4 regions of the Streptomyces sp. 7N604 genome follow, and region 3 is predicted to be linked to each of the others. Evidence: riboswitches for the same ligand, from Rfam matches in the RefSeq annotation. Region 3 holds a riboswitch; each other region holds the start of a gene.
What was found. Region 3 has a riboswitch for cyclic di-AMP ahead of ACTWP8_RS04360 (transglycosylase family protein). Riboswitches for the same ligand answer to the same signal wherever they lie in the genome.

Region 1: it holds a riboswitch for cyclic di-AMP, as region 3 does, so the genes downstream of both, ACTWP8_RS10225 (M23 family metallopeptidase) here and ACTWP8_RS04360 (transglycosylase family protein) in region 3, are expected to answer to the same signal.
Region 2: it holds a riboswitch for cyclic di-AMP, as region 3 does, so the genes downstream of both, ACTWP8_RS30335 (M23 family metallopeptidase) here and ACTWP8_RS04360 (transglycosylase family protein) in region 3, are expected to answer to the same signal.
Region 4: it holds a riboswitch for cyclic di-AMP, as region 3 does, so the genes downstream of both, ACTWP8_RS17500 (NlpC/P60 family protein) here and ACTWP8_RS04360 (transglycosylase family protein) in region 3, are expected to answer to the same signal.

Annotation. Positions count from the first base shown of each region.
Region 1 is NZ_JBQQBX010000007.1:199,807-203,979, forward strand. Features, by position in the region: gene tgmB (ATP-grasp ribosomal peptide maturase) at 1-628, opposite strand, end outside; gene tgmA (putative ATP-grasp-modified RiPP) at 636-827, opposite strand; gene ACTWP8_RS10225 (M23 family metallopeptidase) at 1,229-2,026, opposite strand; cyclic di-AMP (ydaO/yuaA leader) riboswitch at 2,030-2,157, opposite strand; gene ACTWP8_RS10230 (hypothetical protein) at 3,069-3,425, shown strand; gene ACTWP8_RS10235 (bifunctional polysaccharide deacetylase/glycosyltransferase family 2 protein) at 3,422-4,173, shown strand, end outside.
Region 2 is NZ_JBQQBX010000032.1:79,716-83,888, forward strand. Features, by position in the region: gene ACTWP8_RS30320 (hypothetical protein) at 1-348, shown strand, start outside; gene ACTWP8_RS30325 (hypothetical protein) at 397-1,773, opposite strand; gene ACTWP8_RS30330 (SpoIIE family protein phosphatase) at 1,881-2,144, shown strand; cyclic di-AMP (ydaO/yuaA leader) riboswitch at 2,374-2,516, shown strand; gene ACTWP8_RS30335 (M23 family metallopeptidase) at 2,527-3,624, shown strand; partial or broken gene ACTWP8_RS30340 (aldo/keto reductase) at 3,811-4,173, shown strand, end outside.
Region 3 is NZ_JBQQBX010000003.1:116,591-120,763, forward strand. Features, by position in the region: gene ACTWP8_RS04355 (cupin domain-containing protein) at 1-419, shown strand, start outside; gene ACTWP8_RS04360 (transglycosylase family protein) at 559-1,767, opposite strand; cyclic di-AMP (ydaO/yuaA leader) riboswitch at 1,771-1,947, opposite strand; gene ACTWP8_RS04365 (permease) at 2,625-3,536, shown strand; gene ACTWP8_RS04370 (TIGR03943 family putative permease subunit) at 3,533-4,173, shown strand, end outside.
Region 4 is NZ_JBQQBX010000014.1:158,595-162,767, forward strand. Features, by position in the region: gene ACTWP8_RS17490 (NlpC/P60 family protein) at 1-589, opposite strand, end outside; gene ACTWP8_RS17495 (hypothetical protein) at 860-1,213, shown strand; gene ACTWP8_RS17500 (NlpC/P60 family protein) at 1,295-2,428, opposite strand; cyclic di-AMP (ydaO/yuaA leader) riboswitch at 2,467-2,636, opposite strand; gene pcrA (DNA helicase PcrA) at 2,888-4,173, shown strand, end outside.

The DNA.
Region 1 (4,173 bases), on a different contig from region 3:
AGGTCAGCCGGATGTCCGCACGCTTGGGTACGCGCTGCTGAAGGAGAGTGGGGCCGGCCCCGACTTCCGCGAAGTCCGCATCCGGCTCGATACGGGTGGTGGGCAGGGCCATCGGCGGGTCGCTGGGGTGCGCTCCCGAAACCGACTTCACCACGAGGTCCCGGTGCTCCATGGCGAACTCGCGTGCCACCTGCGGAAAGGTGGTGATCAATGTGGGGGGTACGGCGAAGCCGCTGCGGTGGGCGACGCGCAGCTGCCACGGTTTGCAGCGGGCCTGCACGGCCGCGACGGGGTGGTTCATCCAGCGCACGCCCGTGCAGTACAGCGTTCCGTACAGGGCCTGTGTGGACTCGGCCGTGAGCCATGCGGACTGCTCGAGGGCGTGAGCTCCGGGCTCGCCGGGTCTTCGTATCCATATCGAGCGCAGTCCGCTCATGCTGACCACACGGCCACCATCGGCCGAAAGGTATCCGTGGAAGTCGCCCTTGACGTATTCGGCGGACAGGGCGGCCTGGCCGGGGAGGTCGGCGGGGTCCAGGCGTACGACCGGGACGCCCGCGTCGTGCAGGGCGGACACCACCATGTCCGCGGTCACGTCCTCCGCGCAGGTGAGTACGAGCACCGTCATGGTCCCGTCAGTCATCGAAGTGCGTTTTGGAACCGGCGGTGGAGGCGGTGGTGCCGGTCGCCAGCAGCAGGGCGCGGTCGCTGATGGCCGGGCGTCCGTCGGGCAGGACGTTCAACTGCCGTGTGGATTCATAGGTATAAGGAGTCGTGACGGGTGGGTGGACGGCCGGGCGGGCGTAGTTCAGCGCGAAAGGTCTCATCGTGTCTCCTCGGGCTTGCCGGGAGGGGGGTGGCGGGTTCTGGATTTGCCCATCGGGCGCAGGTATCCAGCAGGTTGGGGCAGGTGGGAATGCAGCCCGGTCGGTACCAGGCCATTCGGAACATCGGCAACGATCGGTGGGGTGCCGAGCGCGCAGCACCGACAACGTCTCTCCGATTGCAACGCCGACCGCGCTGAAATCCGGTCGGCCTCGCCCGGCACGCCGCCGGGGAGGTATGGCCCGCCACCGGCTCCGTGCTCGTACGTATGACGGGGTGACCCTGTCTACGGCTGAGATCGCACAGGTCCGGGCTGCATTCCTTCACCATCTGCGCACAGAGAACGGGCGTAGCCGACCATCGCACCGAGCCTGTGGCGGAATCTTCGATCCGGGGTGAGGTGTCAGGTCTCCACGCCGCGGTCCCGCAGCCAGTCCAGAGGGTCGACGGCGGATCCGTAATCGGGGGTAGTGCGCACCTCGAAGTGCAGGTGGGGCCCGGTGACATTGCCGGTGGCCCCGGAAAGTGCGATGCGGTCGCCCGTGCCTACCGTGGCGCCTGGTGACACATCGATCTGTGACAGATGCGCGTACTGCGTGTACTCGCCGTCGTCGTGCTTGATGACGACCTCGTAGCCGAAGGCGTTGTCCCAGCCCGCCGAGACCACGGTGCCGCCGGTGGCGGCTCTCACGGTGGTGCCGGTCGGCACGGCGAAGTCCTGGCCGGTGTGGCCGTTGGACCAGATGTCGCCGCTGTCCTGGAAGCCGGCGGTCAGGATGCCGCCGCTGACCGGGAGGACGGCGCTCGGGGCCGTCTCCTCCGTGCTCGAGCTGTACGAGGCTTGGGTGCCCGTCGTGGTGCCGGTGCTGTTGTCGCCGGTGCTCGTGCCGGTATCGCCTGCGCCGTCGAGCGACAGTTTCTGCCCGATCGAGAGCAGGTCCGGGTCGTCGCCTATGACGGACCTGTTGTCCTCGTAGAGCTTCTGCCAGCCGCCCTCGATGCCCTGTTCCTCCGCGATCGTTGACAGGGTGTCGCCGGAGGAGACGGTGTAGGTGTCGCTGTCACCGTCCAGAGCGCTGGCGGTGCCGGCTCCGATGACCGGAAGAGCGAGGGTCGCACCGGTGGCGCTGACGCGGCTGACGAGGCGGCGAGTGGTGTGACGGGGGCGTGGGGCGCGGTGTCGTCCAACTGCAGACGTCAAGGTGGCTCCGTACTCCGAACGCCTGCGAGGTGAGCTGTCGGGTTCGGGCTGGAGAATTGCCCGGCCGTGTGCTGCTACGGCTTCACCCCTAGCCGCCCGGCACGCAAGGCCCGATACGGCGAAAGTGGGTCCCCCACTCCTGCCCTGCGGTGTAGTGACGTGCTGCCGCGCGGCCAGGGGCAGGACTCGGCGGTCCGGCCACGCGGTGTTCGTTGTCGAACGCCGAGCACGCTAGAGGAACCATGTGTTCGAACACAAGGCCTTCACAAGCGGATCCGAGTCAACTGACTTTCTTTACCTGGGAGTTCGGGATGGGTAATCACGATATCCGCGCAAAGGAGGATGCCGGTGCACGCGCTTGCGAGCCAGGACACCACGACGTGGCGGGCGGTCCCTAAGCCGACACAGGGGACATGAGTGGCCGGTTTGGGTCCATCGCCTTCTTGGGTGATCAGCCCAACACTTCGGGACGAACTGCTCCACGATGCTCCTGTGCCCAGGAATCCACCCCATAACTGCGCGGCGTCGCGGCGGAACGGCTTGCTCGCGCGCGGCCGGTCAACTTTCTGCTGTCTGTGCAGGTGGCCCTTAAGCCGCGTATCAGAAGTGCTGGAGGTCATAGCCATTGGGTAACTCTGCATGTCCCGTGGCGGCTATTGGGCGTGGTGGCCGGGAGCGCCCGGAGAGTGGTGATCACCGCAAGGGAGGCCGCTGGAATCCCACGCGATCGTCAGCTGATCACCCGTCAAATACGTTTCTGCATCCGCCAGGAGAGGCTCCGCGGGCGGACGAAGAGCGCCCGGTGCGCTTCGAGCGGTTCGGATGGGTATATCGCCTTGTACCCCATGAAGGGTGGAGGGCGGAAAAGCGGGGGCATAGGCGGGCGCTTAAGATCTTTCCGACACGCGCCCGTTCGGAGAACTGGCTACACTCGCGCCGCATGAGTAAGGCAAGCAGAAGCCGCATACGGCGGGATAATCGAAATCGCCAGATATTCGTCGACGCTTCCAGTCGGCGCAGGAACGTCCTGTGGTACGCGGCCATGGCTGTCGGAGCCGCTTGCACCGGCTATCTGCTGCTGCTGGTCGCCGCGCTCTCCGGGGTGCTGCAACAGCACGTAGAGAAGAAGCCGCCCAGGACCGTCGAGCCGTCCACCACGGACAGCGACCGTCCTGGGTCCGAGCCCTCGGCAGACCTCACGGCCCCTGCCCGCGTCGTGGCCACAGTCTCCTCCGTCCCGACCTCCACTGCACGCCCGGCGGCCGAGCCGGCCGACGCCTCGCCGCCCCCCACAGCCACCACGGCGGCTCCGGCAACAACCAGTCTCCCCGGCCATGGAAGGACCAGGGCAGCCCTGGTCAGAGCCAACCCGTCCCCGCGTGGAGGCACTGTCAGGTGAGTCCTCGGCACGCGCAGCACCGTGACCCGCGTGGGCACTGGCTCCTGCTGATCCTGGTCCTCTCCGCGGTCGCCGCCGCCCTGCTCTTCGAAGGCTGGACCACCCACGCGGTCGCCGAAGCGCAGACGAAGCGCGACTGCACCGAACCCGTACCGAAGGCCGCGGACACCGGCGACCCGGTGGTGCGCATCACCGGGGACAAGGTGGAGACGGCAGCCATGCCCGCACGTACCGTTGCCCTCACCTACGACAGCGGACCCGACCCCGTGTGGACCCCGCGCCTGCTCGACCTGCTGCGCAAGCACCATGCCCACGCCACCTTCTTCCTCTCCGGCGCCCAGGCCGCCCGGGAACCGGACCTGGTGCGGCGGATCCGCGCCGAGGGCCACGAGATCGGCTCGTTCACCTACAACAAGACCGACTTGGGCTCGGTATCGGCCTTCCGTAACCGGCTGGAGCTGTCGCTCACGCAGACGGCGCTGGCGGGCAGCGCAGGAGTCAGCACCTCGCTGCTGCGGCTGCCGAACACCACCCAGGCGGACACGATGTGCGGCGGCGAGTGGAGGGCGGCGCGGCGCGCCGCCGCAGACGGCTACCTGCTGGTCGCCGCCGACGGTCCGTACCGGAAGCCGTCGCAGGGCCTGATCCGGCAGTACACCCAGACCGACGCCGCGTACAGAGAGACGAAAAAGCTGCTGGGCGACCGGAACGTCAAGGAGTTCACCACCGTGACGGCCGGGCTCGGAAT
Region 2 (4,173 bases), on a different contig from region 3:
ATTCTGTCGTACGACTACCGGCACCTCGACCGCGACTTCGCTGCGGCGCGCAGCCACATCACGGGCGCCTTCCAGGACAAGTACCGGAAGACCACCTCGACCGTCGTCGCGCCCACCGCGAAGCGCTACCACGGGGTGGTCAAGGCCACGGTGGCGAAGCCCGCGTCCGGCGACGAGGCGGCATCGGTGGTGTCCGCTTCGCCGGACAAGGTCGTCGTCCTGCTGTTCATGAACCAGGTCACCAACAGCACCCAGGTCTCAGGCCCGCGCCTCGACCTCAACCGGGTGCGGATGACCCTGCAGCGGACGTCCGACGGCTGGAAGGTGAGCGCGGTCGACGCGCTGTAGGCGGGACAGGCCCGGACAGGCGGGATAGGCGGGCGAGGGCGGCTCGGGTCAGAACCCTCCACCGAAGTCGCCGCCGCCGAACCCTCCGCCGAGGTCGCCGCCGCCCCCGAAGTCGCCCGAGTTGAAGTCGGAACCGGAACTGTCGCCGCCGCTGTAGTCACCGCCGTACCCGTCGTACCCGTACGCGTACGGCCCGGTCAGCATGCTGCCCAGCAGCGTGCCCGCCAGCAGCCCGGGCAGGATACCGCCGCCGAAATAGCCGTAGGCCCACGGCCCGTACGCCGGTCCGGCCTCCCAGTACGGCCTGCGCCCGGACGCCGTCTCCACCTCGCGCCCCATCGGCTCCTCGCCGTCCTCGAGGCGCGCCGCGTCCGCCGCGCACACCGGCACGGTGCGCTCCTCGCCGCCCGACGGCGCCCACTGCACGTCCTGGACCGACGGGCCGTGCCGCGGGTCGAAGAAGCACGGCACCCGGCGCTCGGGCAGCGGCTCGCCGTCCCGCCGCGCCTCCAGCGTGGCCAGCGAGAACCGGCCGTCCTCCAGCGACTCGGTCACATCCCGTACGTCACTGGGCCGCCGCGCGCGGTCCATCGACGCCTTCGCCTTGTCGTACGAGTCCAGGGCTCGGGCGTAGTCCTCGCGCATCGCGTCGTCCGTCTTCGGTGCCGAGGGGTCGAAGTCGATCCGCTCCAGCTCCTCGCCGAAGGCGGTGATGTCCTCGTCCACGACCGGGCGGAGCGTCTCCAGCTGCGCACGGTCCCGCTCGGCCCTGCGCTGCTTGCCCCGGCGGCTGACCAGCAGGGCACCGCCGCCGACGGCCGTGATCAGCACGCCGAGCGTCACGAGCAGGCCGGCCGCGCTGACTCCGGTGCCGTTCCCGGTGCCGGTGCTGGTGCCCGAGCCGCCGCTCCAGGTGGCCGGGGCGTGGCCGTTGGCCTGCTGCAGGGCCTGATCGACGAAGCCGTTGACCATGGCGCTCACGTCGCCGGGGTCGGATCGCTCCACGGCGCCGGAGAGGTTGGAGACCTCGTTGCGGGACATCACCGAGGAGTCGGCGCCCGCGTCGAACCGGTCACCCAGCGCGACTGCGTACACGCCGGTGATCCCGACCTTGGTCCGCAGGTCCTGGAGCAGCGTCGACGGCTGGAACTCGGAGGCGTTGGGCAGCACGGCGACGAACACCGGCTTGTCCGCCTTCTCGATCTTGTCCGCCAGCGCGTCCGCATCGGCGGCGGGCAGCTGCCCCGAAGCGCGCGGATCGACGTAGACAGGGCCCTTCTTCAGGGCGTTCGCGGCGCTGTCGAGCCCGTCCGCGGCCCGCGCCCCGGGAGCCATGACGGCCATCAGTACGAGGGCGGCGGCGAGCACCGCCAGCACAGGCAGAAGCAGGGTGCGGCCCGCCCAGGACTTCGCTGCGGTGTTCATATCTACGAAACTACTCCAAAGGTGCAATTTCGGGCTTCTCGGTGTGCAGGGCAACCATCCCGCGGCCAGGGCAGGCGGCGCGAGGGCCTGGACCCGTACGAGCCCGGGTGGAGGAGTTCGCCTTCCCCGAGGGCGCCACGCTGCTGCTGTTCACGGACGGAGTGACCGAGGCGCGGAATGCGGAGGGCGTCTTCTGCGGCCCGGGGGGCGGCTGCGCGGCCGGCGGTTCCCCGGGCCCGACGCGCTGCTCGACACGCTCGTGGCGGACGTACGGCGGCATGCGGAGGGCGGGGTGCCGGACGGCATGGCGATGCCGGCGGTCACCCGCCCCGCATCCTACGTTCCGTAACCGGGCGCATCCCTGCGTATAACAACTGACGCACGATCGGGGAAGCGGTGTTTCCGTGCGTGGGGGCAACTCGCCCGAATTGGCGGCTTCCTGTCCTGGTTGGTCCCTCGGGATTTCGTTAACGATCACACCGAACGGCTTGGAATCACGTCCCGCCGTCTATTAACGTTCGATAACGCAGCGCGGTCGTCCCAGCCGCCACAAGAGGTGGCACCGTGCGCCTACGCCGAATCCCGCACCACCAGCACCAGCAGCACCACCTGCACGACCTGCACCAAGGGAACCGGGGAACCACCACCTTGGGGTGAATCGGGCGCCTCTCCGGAGGGGCCCGTAGGAGACCTTCCTGCTCCGAACCCGTCAGCTAACCCGGTAGGCGAGAGGAAGGAAAGGAGTGCGCCCGAGTGGCGTCCAACAGGCCTGGCCCCGAGATCTTGCCCGAACCCTCCGACACCCAGAGCTTCGACTTCGGGCCGGGCGGATTCGGTGAGTTCGGTGAGGACTACCCGGCCGCCGGTTCCGGCGACTGGAACCCGACCACGGATTCCCTGGCCCCGGTGCGCGGCAGGCACCGCGTCGTCAAGCAGCGCGGTGGCGGCATGGCCCGCAGCGGCGCGGTCCTCGGGGTCGGCGTGTTCGCCGCCGTCGGTGCGGGCGGCATGGCGAGTGCGCAGGACAAGCCACCGGTCTCCATCTCCATGCCGGATCTCTCGTCTGTCTCGGACAAGCTCCCCGACGCAAAGGCGCTCCCCGGCATCGGCTCGCTGATATCCGACGACGCGGACAGCGTCGGCGACGGCACCGTGACCGCCGCGGCCCCGCTCTCCCAGGCCGGTCTCACCGACGAGGAGGCGGCCGGGGGCGCCGACGCGGGCGAGGCGCTGCGCGCCCGCATCATGCGCCAGGCCGAGCAGCAGCAGACGGCGGCGGAGACGGCGGAGCGCGAGGCCGCGCAGGAGGCCGCGGCGGAGAAGGCCGCCCAGGAGGCCGCCGAGGCGAAGGCGAAGGCCGTTGCCGCGGCGAAGAGGGCCAAGGAGGAGGCCGAGCGGAAGGCGGCCGAGGAGGCGGCGCGCAAGGCCGAGGCCGAGCGGCTCGCCAAGCTGGCCCGCAGCTACAGCCTCCCCACCTCCTCGTACACGCTGACTTCGAGCTTCGGCGAGTCCGGCTCCATGTGGTCCAGCACGCACACGGGCCAGGACTTCGCCGCCCCGACCGGCACCCCCGTCAAGGCGGTGCACGGCGGCACGATCACGGAGGCCGGCTGGGCGGGCTCCTACGGCTACCGGATCGTCCTCACCCTCGAGGACGGCACCGAGGTCTGGTACTGCCACCTCTCCTCGATGACCCAGACGTCGGGCGAGGTGACGACGGGCGAGACGATCGGCCGCGTCGGCGCCACGGGCAATGTCACCGGCCCCCACCTCCACCTGGAGGTACGGCCGGGCGGCGGCGACCCGATCGACCCGGCGGCCTGGCTGCGCGGCAAGGGCGTCTCGCTCTGACGTCCGTACGGCTGCTGTGACTTATCGCACCCTGTTCGTCGGCAGCCCTGGTGCAAACCCCCCGACACCAGGGCTGTCGGCTTGCCTGCGTGTCCGCGTCCCCGCTTCTCAGTCCGCGTCGCGGTTCGCGTCGCTGTGCGGGCGTTGCCCGGAATGGCCCGGCGCAGGGCGGCGTTGATCAGCCGTATGGCTGACAGGAACAAGATCATCGGTGATCTGGCCGTCCACCCCCTCTCCCTCGGCGGCAACGTCTTCGGCTGGACCGCGGACGAGGCGCAGTCCTTCGCCGTACCCGACGCGTATGGAGGCGGGCGGCAACTTCCTCGACACCGCCGACGTCTACGGAGATCATCACCGCCCTCGACCAGCTGGTGCGGGCGGGCAAGGTCCGGCAGATCGGCGCCTCCAACGTCTCGCCCGAAGCGGTTCGAGGCGTCGCTCGCCTTCTCCGACCGCGAGGGCCTGGCGAAGTACGCCGCCCTCCAGCCGCACTACAACCTCGTCTCGCGCGATACGTACGAGGGGCCGCTCGCCGGCGTCGCGGCCCGT
Region 3 (4,173 bases):
TCCGCGAAACGTGGGCCGGTCCTCCGCAGTCCGGAGGCCGTCCCGAGGGCACGGCGATCCTTTTCCTGCTGTCGGCGCAGAACGACCTCTTCTCCGCGATGCACCGGCTGCCGCACGACGAGGTCTGGCACTTCTACCTCGGGGACACGGTGGAACTGCTGCTCCTGGAGCCGGACGGCGCATCACGGGTGGAGGTGCTCGGCCAGGACGTGCGCGCCGGGCAGCACATCCAGTACGTCGTGCCGGGCGGCACCTGGATGGGCGCGCGGGTGCGGCCCGGCGGCAGCCACGCGCTCCTGGGATGCACGCTTGCCCCGGGGTTCCTCCCCGCCGACTACGAGGGCGGCGAGGCGGACGAGCTGGCCGCGCGCTACCCGCGGCACGGTGATCTCATCCGGGCCCTGTGCCGCAGCTCATGACCCGTCTTCCGTATCCACCCTCGTATCCATCCCCGTGTCCACACCGGCACAGCACGACGAAGGCGCCCGCCCCCCGGCATAGCGGGGAGCGGGCGCCTCATGGAGTCAGGAGAGAAGACTCCGGCCGCGTCGACCCGTGTCAGATGCTGACGCCGTGCGCACGCAGGTAGGCGAGCGGGTCGATGTCCGAGCCGTAGTCCGGGCCGGTCCGCACCTCGAAGTGCAGGTGCGGGCCACTGCTGTTGCCGGTGGAGCCGGACAGGCCGATCTGCTTGCCGCCGGTCACCGCCTGGCCGGCCGAGACGGACAGCGAGGACAGGTGGGCGTACTGGCTGTACTTGCCGTCCGTGTGGCGGATGACGACCTGGTTGCCGTACGCGCCGCCCCAGCCCGCCGAGACGACCTCACCCGGGCCGATGGACTTCACCGAAGTGCCGGTGGGCACGGGGAAGTCGGCACCGGTGTGGTAGCCGCTGGACCACATGGAGCCGGCCTGGTGGTACGGCGTGCCGAGGGCCGGGTCGGAGACCGGGGCGGTGAAGCCGGAGGCGCTCTGCTCGGAAGCCGGCTTGGCCTCCTGCTTCGGGGCCTCCTGCTTGGGGGCCTGAGCCTTGGGCGCCGCGGGCTTGGGGGCCTGCTTCTTCGGAGCCTCCTGCTTGGGGGCCTGCTGCTGCGGCGCGGCCTCGGCCTTGCCGCCGCCCAGGGCCAGCTTCTGGCCCGGGTGGATCAGGTCCGGGTCGCCGCCGACGACCTGGCGGTTGTCCTGGTAGACCCGCTGCCAGCCGCCGTCGATGTGCTTGGCGGTGGCGATCTTGTAGAGCGAGTCGCCCTTGACGACGGTGTAGGACTCGGGCTTCGCCGCGCCCTTGTCCGCCGTGTCGGCCTTGTCCTCGGCGGGGGCCGGGGCGGGCTTGGTCTCGGGCTTGCCCTGGGCCTGCTCGCCGCCGGTGGAGATCGCGGGGGCCGGACCGCCCTTGGCCAGGCCGGCCTTGGGGCCGCACACGGGCCAGGCGCCGGGGCCCTGGGTGTCGAGCACCTTCTCGGCGACGGCGATCTGCTGGTCCTTGGTGGCCAGGTCGGCGCGCTCGGCGTAGTCGGTGCCGCCGAAGGCCTCCCAGGTGCTCTGCGTGAACTGCAGGCCTCCGAAGAAGCCGTTGCCGTTGTTGATGCTCCAGTTGCTGGTGCTCTCGCACTCCGCGACCTTGTCCCAGGTGTCGACGGAGGCGGCGCTCGCCTGGCCGGCGGTGATGAAGGACAGACCGATACCGGCGCCGCTTGCGGCGGCGGCGAAAGTGGCCCGGGAAATCCGGCCGGGCTTGAAGCGGCGATGACGTCCGCGTGCAGACATAGGGATCTTCCTCTCCTACGCCTGCGAGGTGAGCTGTCGGGTTCGGGCTGGAGTTGCCCGGCCGTGACTTACGCAGCGGCGAGCGCTGCGGCACGTCTTCACCCCAAGCCGGACCACGCCGAGCGCGGTACGGCACTTACCTTTGGTTCCCCCGCTCCTGCCGTGGTGCGTTGTCGTTTCCCCCTCCGCCGGCGGCAGGACTCGGCGCTCCGGCAACAGGGCGCCCGCCCCTTTCGATGGGCAGGCAGCGGAAAAGTAAACACATCCATTTCTTCGCCACAAGTGGCGTGCATTCGCCTGATTCGCCATTGAACAGATCGACTCGGTAATGCGTCACGCTGCGCTGCCGATCTTGGTCCCAGAGCAATAGGCATTACTACTGAACGGCTCTCACAGTGGGCAGTACGTAACCAAGTTGGGAAAATCGCCGCCATTCGAGTGCGCGAAGTCACATTTAACCGGCGGTCTTTGTGAGATGGGTCACCGGCCGACTAATTGTCCGATTTGGTATCTGAATTCAGCTTTGGCGGATTGCAGGCATTAGAAGCCTCTTTGCCGCACGAGAATCTACCCGGCGAAACGGATGAATACGGACCAAGTTCCGGAGATGCGCCACAGCCGGGCCCTCTCCCGCGGCTATCGTGATCACCCCCGGTCGCGGATCTTGCGGAGTCGGAGTGCAGAGAGCGGAAGAGCTGATCGACACCAGGTCACAGGCGCCGCCGGAAGCCGGTGCGAATCCATCCCGTACGAGCTCCGGCGCGGGGCACCCCGACCGCCGTACGCGCCCCGACCGCCGTACGGGCGCCGACCGCCGGGCGTGGCCGCTCGCCGCGGCCGGAGCGCTCGCCGTCGCGGTGGCGGCCGCTGCGGCCACCGGGGTGGTCGGATGGCCGGAGCCCGGGGCCGTGCAGGCCTGGCGGACGATCTGCCTCGCCATCACGGTGCAGGCCCTGCCGTTCCTGCTGCTGGGCACCGCGCTCTCGGGAGCCATCAACGCCTTCGTCCCCGCGCACGTCTTCAGCCGCGCCCTGCCGAAGCGGCCCGCGCTCGCCGTCCCCGTCGCCAGCGCCGCGGGCGTCGTCCTGCCGGGGTGCGAATGCGCGTCCGTGCCGGTAGCGGGGAGCCTGATCCGCCGCGGGGTGCCGCCCGCGGCCGCGCTGGCCTTCCTCCTGTCCGCGCCCGCGGTGAATCCGATCGTGCTCGCTTCCACGGCGGTCGCCTTCCCGGGCGCCCCCGAGATGGTGGCGGCCCGGCTGCTCGCCTCGCTCGCGACCTCGGCGGTCATGGGCTGGCTCTGGATCCGCCTCGGCCGCGCGGAGTGGCTGCGGCTGCCGGCGCACCGGACCGGGCACCGGCCGGGACACAGCAGGTGGGAGGAGTTCCGGCTCGGCTTCCAGCACGACTTCCTGCACGCCGGCGGCTTCCTGGTGCTCGGGGCGATGGCCGCGGCGACCTTCAACGTCGCCGTGGAGCGCTCCGTGCTGGACACCTTCGCCGGATCGCCCTGGCTCTCCGTCATCTTCCTCGCCGCGCTGGCGATCGTGCTCGCCGTCTGCTCGGAGGCCGACGCCTTCGTCGCGGCGTCGCTGACCGGGTTCTCCCCCACTGCCCGGCTGGCGTTCATGGTGGTCGGGCCGATGGTCGACGTGAAGCTGATCGCCCTGCAGTCGGGCACCTTCGGACGCGCCTTCGCCGTACGGTTCTCGGCGGCCACCGCCGTGGTGGCCGTCGCCTGCAGCGCGCTGACCGGGTGGTGGGTGCTGTGAGGCGGAACGTCCAGGTGCTGCTGCTCCTGCTGTCGGGCGCCGGAGTGCTGCACATCTCGCTCTTCAGCGAGGTGTATCTGCGGTACGTGAAGGAGGGCCTGCGGCCGCTGCTGATCGTCTCGGGCGTGCTGCTGGTCGTCCTGGGGACGGTGGGCGCGGCTCGGGACGGCTTCCCCTTCGCCAAGCCCGCTGCCCCGTCCGATGCCCACGACGCCGACGGGGACGCCGACGCGGATCACGGGCACGGGCACGGGCACGATCATGGCAAAGGCCCGCGGATCGCCTGGCTGCTCTTCCTCCCCGCGATCACCCTGCTGTTCTTCACGCCGCCCGCCCTCGGCTCGTACACCGCCGCGCGGGAGAGCGACACAGCGGTCGCGGACGGAGGGCGGTTCTCCCCGCTGCCCGGCGGGTCCCCGCTCGTCATGCCCCTGTCGGACTTCAGCTCGCGGGCGCGGCAGGACCCCGGCCGGAGCCTGGAGGGCCGTACGGTCTCGATGACCGGCTTCGTCACGCCGGGCAAGAGCGGCGGCTGGTACCTGACCCGACTGGTGCTGAGCTGCTGCGCAGCCGACTCGCAGTCGGTCAAGGTCCGGATGCTCGGCACCGCTCCCCCGCCGGCCGACGCATGGGTCAC
Region 4 (4,173 bases), on a different contig from region 3:
ACGCGGCCTGGCTGCATCGCAGTTCCGCGACCTTCTCGCCCGCCTCGGCCCGTACCTGCTCGATGTCGCGCAGCTGCCGCTGGATGCCGCTGACCGCGGCGGCCTGGCGGCTGCCCGCCCGCTCGACGGCGGCGGCGCGCTCGAGGTAGTCGTCGGGGGATGAGGAGAGCGCGAGCTGGACGGCGGGGTCGATGCCGCCCGAGCGGTACTGGGCGGTGGCGATCGAACCGAGCGCGTTCCGGGAGGCGTTCAACCGCCCGGACCTGCGCGCGGCCTTGTCGCGCAGCCGGTCCAGCTCCTTCTGCGCCCTGCTGGTCTTCTCCCTCGCGCCGTTGTACTTCTCCGTCGCGACTTCGGCTTCGTGGTGGAGCCGGTCGACCTTGGCCTTGACCTGGGCGGGCGTGAGGCTGGGCTCGGCCTGCGCGGCGCCGACGACGCCGGTTGCGCCTGCCGCGCTCGCGAGGGCGAGCGTCGCGGCCGTACGGGCTGCGGTACCGCCTCTCATGCCCGTGATGCCCGTGATGCCGGTGAACGTGCCGGTGAGCGTGCCAGTGAGCGATCGCTGCCTGGGCTTCCTGTGCGAGGCCACGGCGGCCGTCACTTCCTTCCTGCCTTTCCGGTGGCCGTGCGGGGGTCGCCACCGGGGCGCGTGGGGGCGCCTCGGTGGAGGACGCTAGACCTCCGTGTTACGGGCAGGTGTCGTGATGACCGGGATTGGAACGTTTAAGAGCGGCACTGAACAGAAGCGGCGGGTGAACTCCCGGGTGCTGCCGCCTTCTTGGTGCGGCCGTGACCGAAGCGGCGATTGAGGCGCACCTCGGTGGAGACCGGTGCTACGGGCCCGGCTACGCTCCGCCGCATGGACGTACTCATCAGTGTCTTCGTCGGCTTGCACATCATCGGCATCGCGGCCCTGCTCGGCGGCTTCCTCACGCAGATGAAGGCAATGAGCGCTGGAACGGCCCGCTTCAACCCGGCCATGCTGCACGGCGCGCTGACCATGCTGATCACGGGCGTCGCGCTGGTCGGCCTCAACCAGGCCGACGACCAGGCCGTCAACAACGTCAAGATAGGCGTGAAGCTCGCGCTTCTGGTCGTCATCCTCGGCCTGGTCTACGTGAAGCGGGACGAGGAGAAGGTCGACAAGGCGGCCTTCGGCACGGTCGGCCTCCTCACCGTCGCCAACATCTTCATCGCCGTCCTCTGGACCTGACCTGCCGATCCGGCGGGGCGGGCCGCGGGGGCGCACGAACGCTCCCGGGGCCCCTCCCGCGCGGCTGTGCCGGCGCGTGGGCTATGCCGGGCGGACGCTGCCGTAGATCGGCATGTACGTGATCGCCTCGGTGCGGACGTTCGCGCCCGGCTTCGGTGCATGGATCATCTGGCCGTCGCCTATGTAGAGCCCGACGTGGCTGATGTCGTCGTAGAAGAAGACGAGATCGCCCGGCTTCAGGTCCTCCGTGGCGACCCGCGTGCCGACCTTCACCTGGTCCCAGGTCGTGCGCGGCAGCGAGACCCCGGCGTACTTCCAGGCGGCCTGCGTGAGCCCCGAGCAGTCGTACGAGTTCGGGCCTGTCGCCCCCCACACGTACGGCTTGCCTATCTGGGCCCGCGCGAAGTCGATGGCCTTGGCGGCCTTGGTGGCGTACGAGTCGGCGCCCGAGTCCGTACCCGAGTCCGAGCCTCCGTCGGTCGAACCGGAGCCGTCGTTCTGCTCCTGCTCCTGGCGCTCCCGCTCCAGGCGCGCCTTCTCCGCCTGCTGCCGCGCCAGTTCCTCCGCCTTGCGCCGGGCCTCGGCCTCCCGCTTGCGCTCGAGCTCCGCCAGCCGCGCCTTCTCTTCGGCCGTCAGCTTCGACAGCAGCTCGCGCGCCTCCGAGAGCTTGCCCTGCACGGACTCCTTGGTGGTGCGGAGCTCCTTCTGCGACTCGGTCAGCGACGCGAGGCTCTCGGCGGCCTCGGCGCGCTTCTTCGACGCGGCCTCCTGCTCCGTCTGGAAGTCCTCGACGGCCTGCCGCTGCCGGCCGGTCATCCGGGACATCAGATGGTCCTGGTCGAAGTAGCTCTGCGGGTCGTCGGCGAGCATCATCGTCGCCGTCGAGGCCATGCCCCCATTGCGGTACTGCGCGGCCGCGTAGCTGCCCAGCATGCGCCGCGCCTCGTTGAGTTTGTCCGTCCGCTTCGCGACGTCGTCGAGCAGCCGGTCGACCTTGGTGCGCTGCTTCTCGCTGCGCTCCTTGGCCTGGTTGTACTGCTGCGTTGCGGTGCCGGCCTGCCGGTAGAGCTCGTCGACCTTCTTCTGGACTTCCTCGATGCTCTGCTTCGGCTCGTCCGGCGCGGCCTGCGCGCTCTGGGAGAGCAGGCTGACCGAGGCGAGGGCCGCGGTCGTCAGTCCGACGGCCGCGCGGCCGGAACCGGGGGACGTGAACATTCGAGTCCGCCGTTTGCGGTGCGACGCCAAGGCGCGCGACTCCTTCCGTGGACCGCCTACCGGGTTAGCTGTCGGGTTCGGGCGATCGGAAGGCTGCCCTACGGCCACCGCGCGCCGCCACGCTCTGACACGCGTGCGTGCGGGGGCCGATTCACCCCGGTCGTACGTTGGGTCCCCGGCTCCGGATGCCTTCGGGCGTCCTCGGGACGTCCTTCGGGCAGCGCCGGACTCGGCGGAGGCTGCCCGTGCCGACGCGGTCGCCGGCAGGGGGATCGGGCCGCCTGAGCGAGCACGGTAGCCAACGTGTGGGGCGGTTGTGAAGGCTGATGTTCGATATGCCCGAAACCTTTTCGTGACCTTTCTGCGGCGCGATCGTTTAGGGCGAAATGTGCCCCTCCCGCAGCGGAGGGGCGGGAACCGGCGTGGGCTGTCAGCCCCGCGGCCTAGACTCGGTGAACGATGAGCAGCCTCTTTGACGACAGCTTCCTGGCGGACCTCGAGCACCCGGCAGAGCCCCCGGCCGGACTCCCGGGGCCGGGTCACCCTGGCCACATGGGTCCCTCCGGCCACGCCGGCCACTCGGGGCACCCCGGCGAGGAACACCCGCCCCCGCCGCCCGAGGACAGGGGCCCGGAGGAGATCCCGGCCGACCTCTTCGGGGGCCGCTTCGACGCTGGCGCCGACCAGGATGCGCGGGAGCGCTACTACCGCAACGGCGCCCCGCGGCCCGCCGTTGACCCCGCCGCGCTGCTCGAGGGGCTGAACGAGCAGCAGCGCGCCGCCGTCGTCCACACCGGCTCTCCGCTGCTCATCGTCGCCGGCGCCGGATCCGGCAAGACCCGCGTGCTGACGCACCGCATCGCGTATCTGCTGGGCGCGCGCCGCGTGCACCCCGGCCAGATCCTCGCGATCACCTTCACCAACAAGGCCGCGGGCGAGATGAAGGAGCGCGTCGAGCAGCTCGTCGGGCCGCGGGCGAACGCGATGTGGGTGTCCACCTTCCACAGCGCCTGCGTCCGCATCCTGCGCCGGGAGAGCAAGAAGCTCGGCTTCACCTCCAGCTTCTCCATCTACGACGCCGCCGACTCCAAGCGCCTGATGTCCCTGGTCTGCCGCGACCTCGACCTCGACCCGAAGCGCTACCCGCCGAAGTCCTTCAGCGCGAAGATCTCCAACCTCAAGAACGAGCTCATCGACGACGAGGACTTCGCGGCGCAGGCGAGCGACGGTTTCGAGAAGACCCTCGCCGAGGCGTACGCGCTGTACCAGTCGCGGTTGCGCGAGGCCAACGCGCTGGACTTCGACGACATCATCATGACCACCGTCCACCTGCTCCAGGCGTTCCCGGACGTCGCGGAGCACTACCGGCGCCGCTTCCGCCACGTGCTGGTGGACGAGTACCAGGACACCAACCACGCGCAGTACACGCTGGTGCGTGAGCTGGTGGGGACCGGTGAGACCGCGCCCGATCTCAACGTGGCCGAGTTGTGCGTCGTCGGCGACGCCGACCAGTCGATCTACGCCTTCCGCGGCGCGACCATCCGCAACATCCTCCAGTTCGAGGAGGACTACCCCGACGCCACCACGATCCTGCTGGAGCAGAACTATCGCTCCACGCAGACGATCCTCAGCGCCGCGAACGCCGTCATCGAGCGGAACGCCAACCGCCGCCCCAAGAACCTGTGGACGGAGGCGGGGGCGGGCTCCGCGATCACCGGCTATGTCGCGGACACCGAGCACGACGA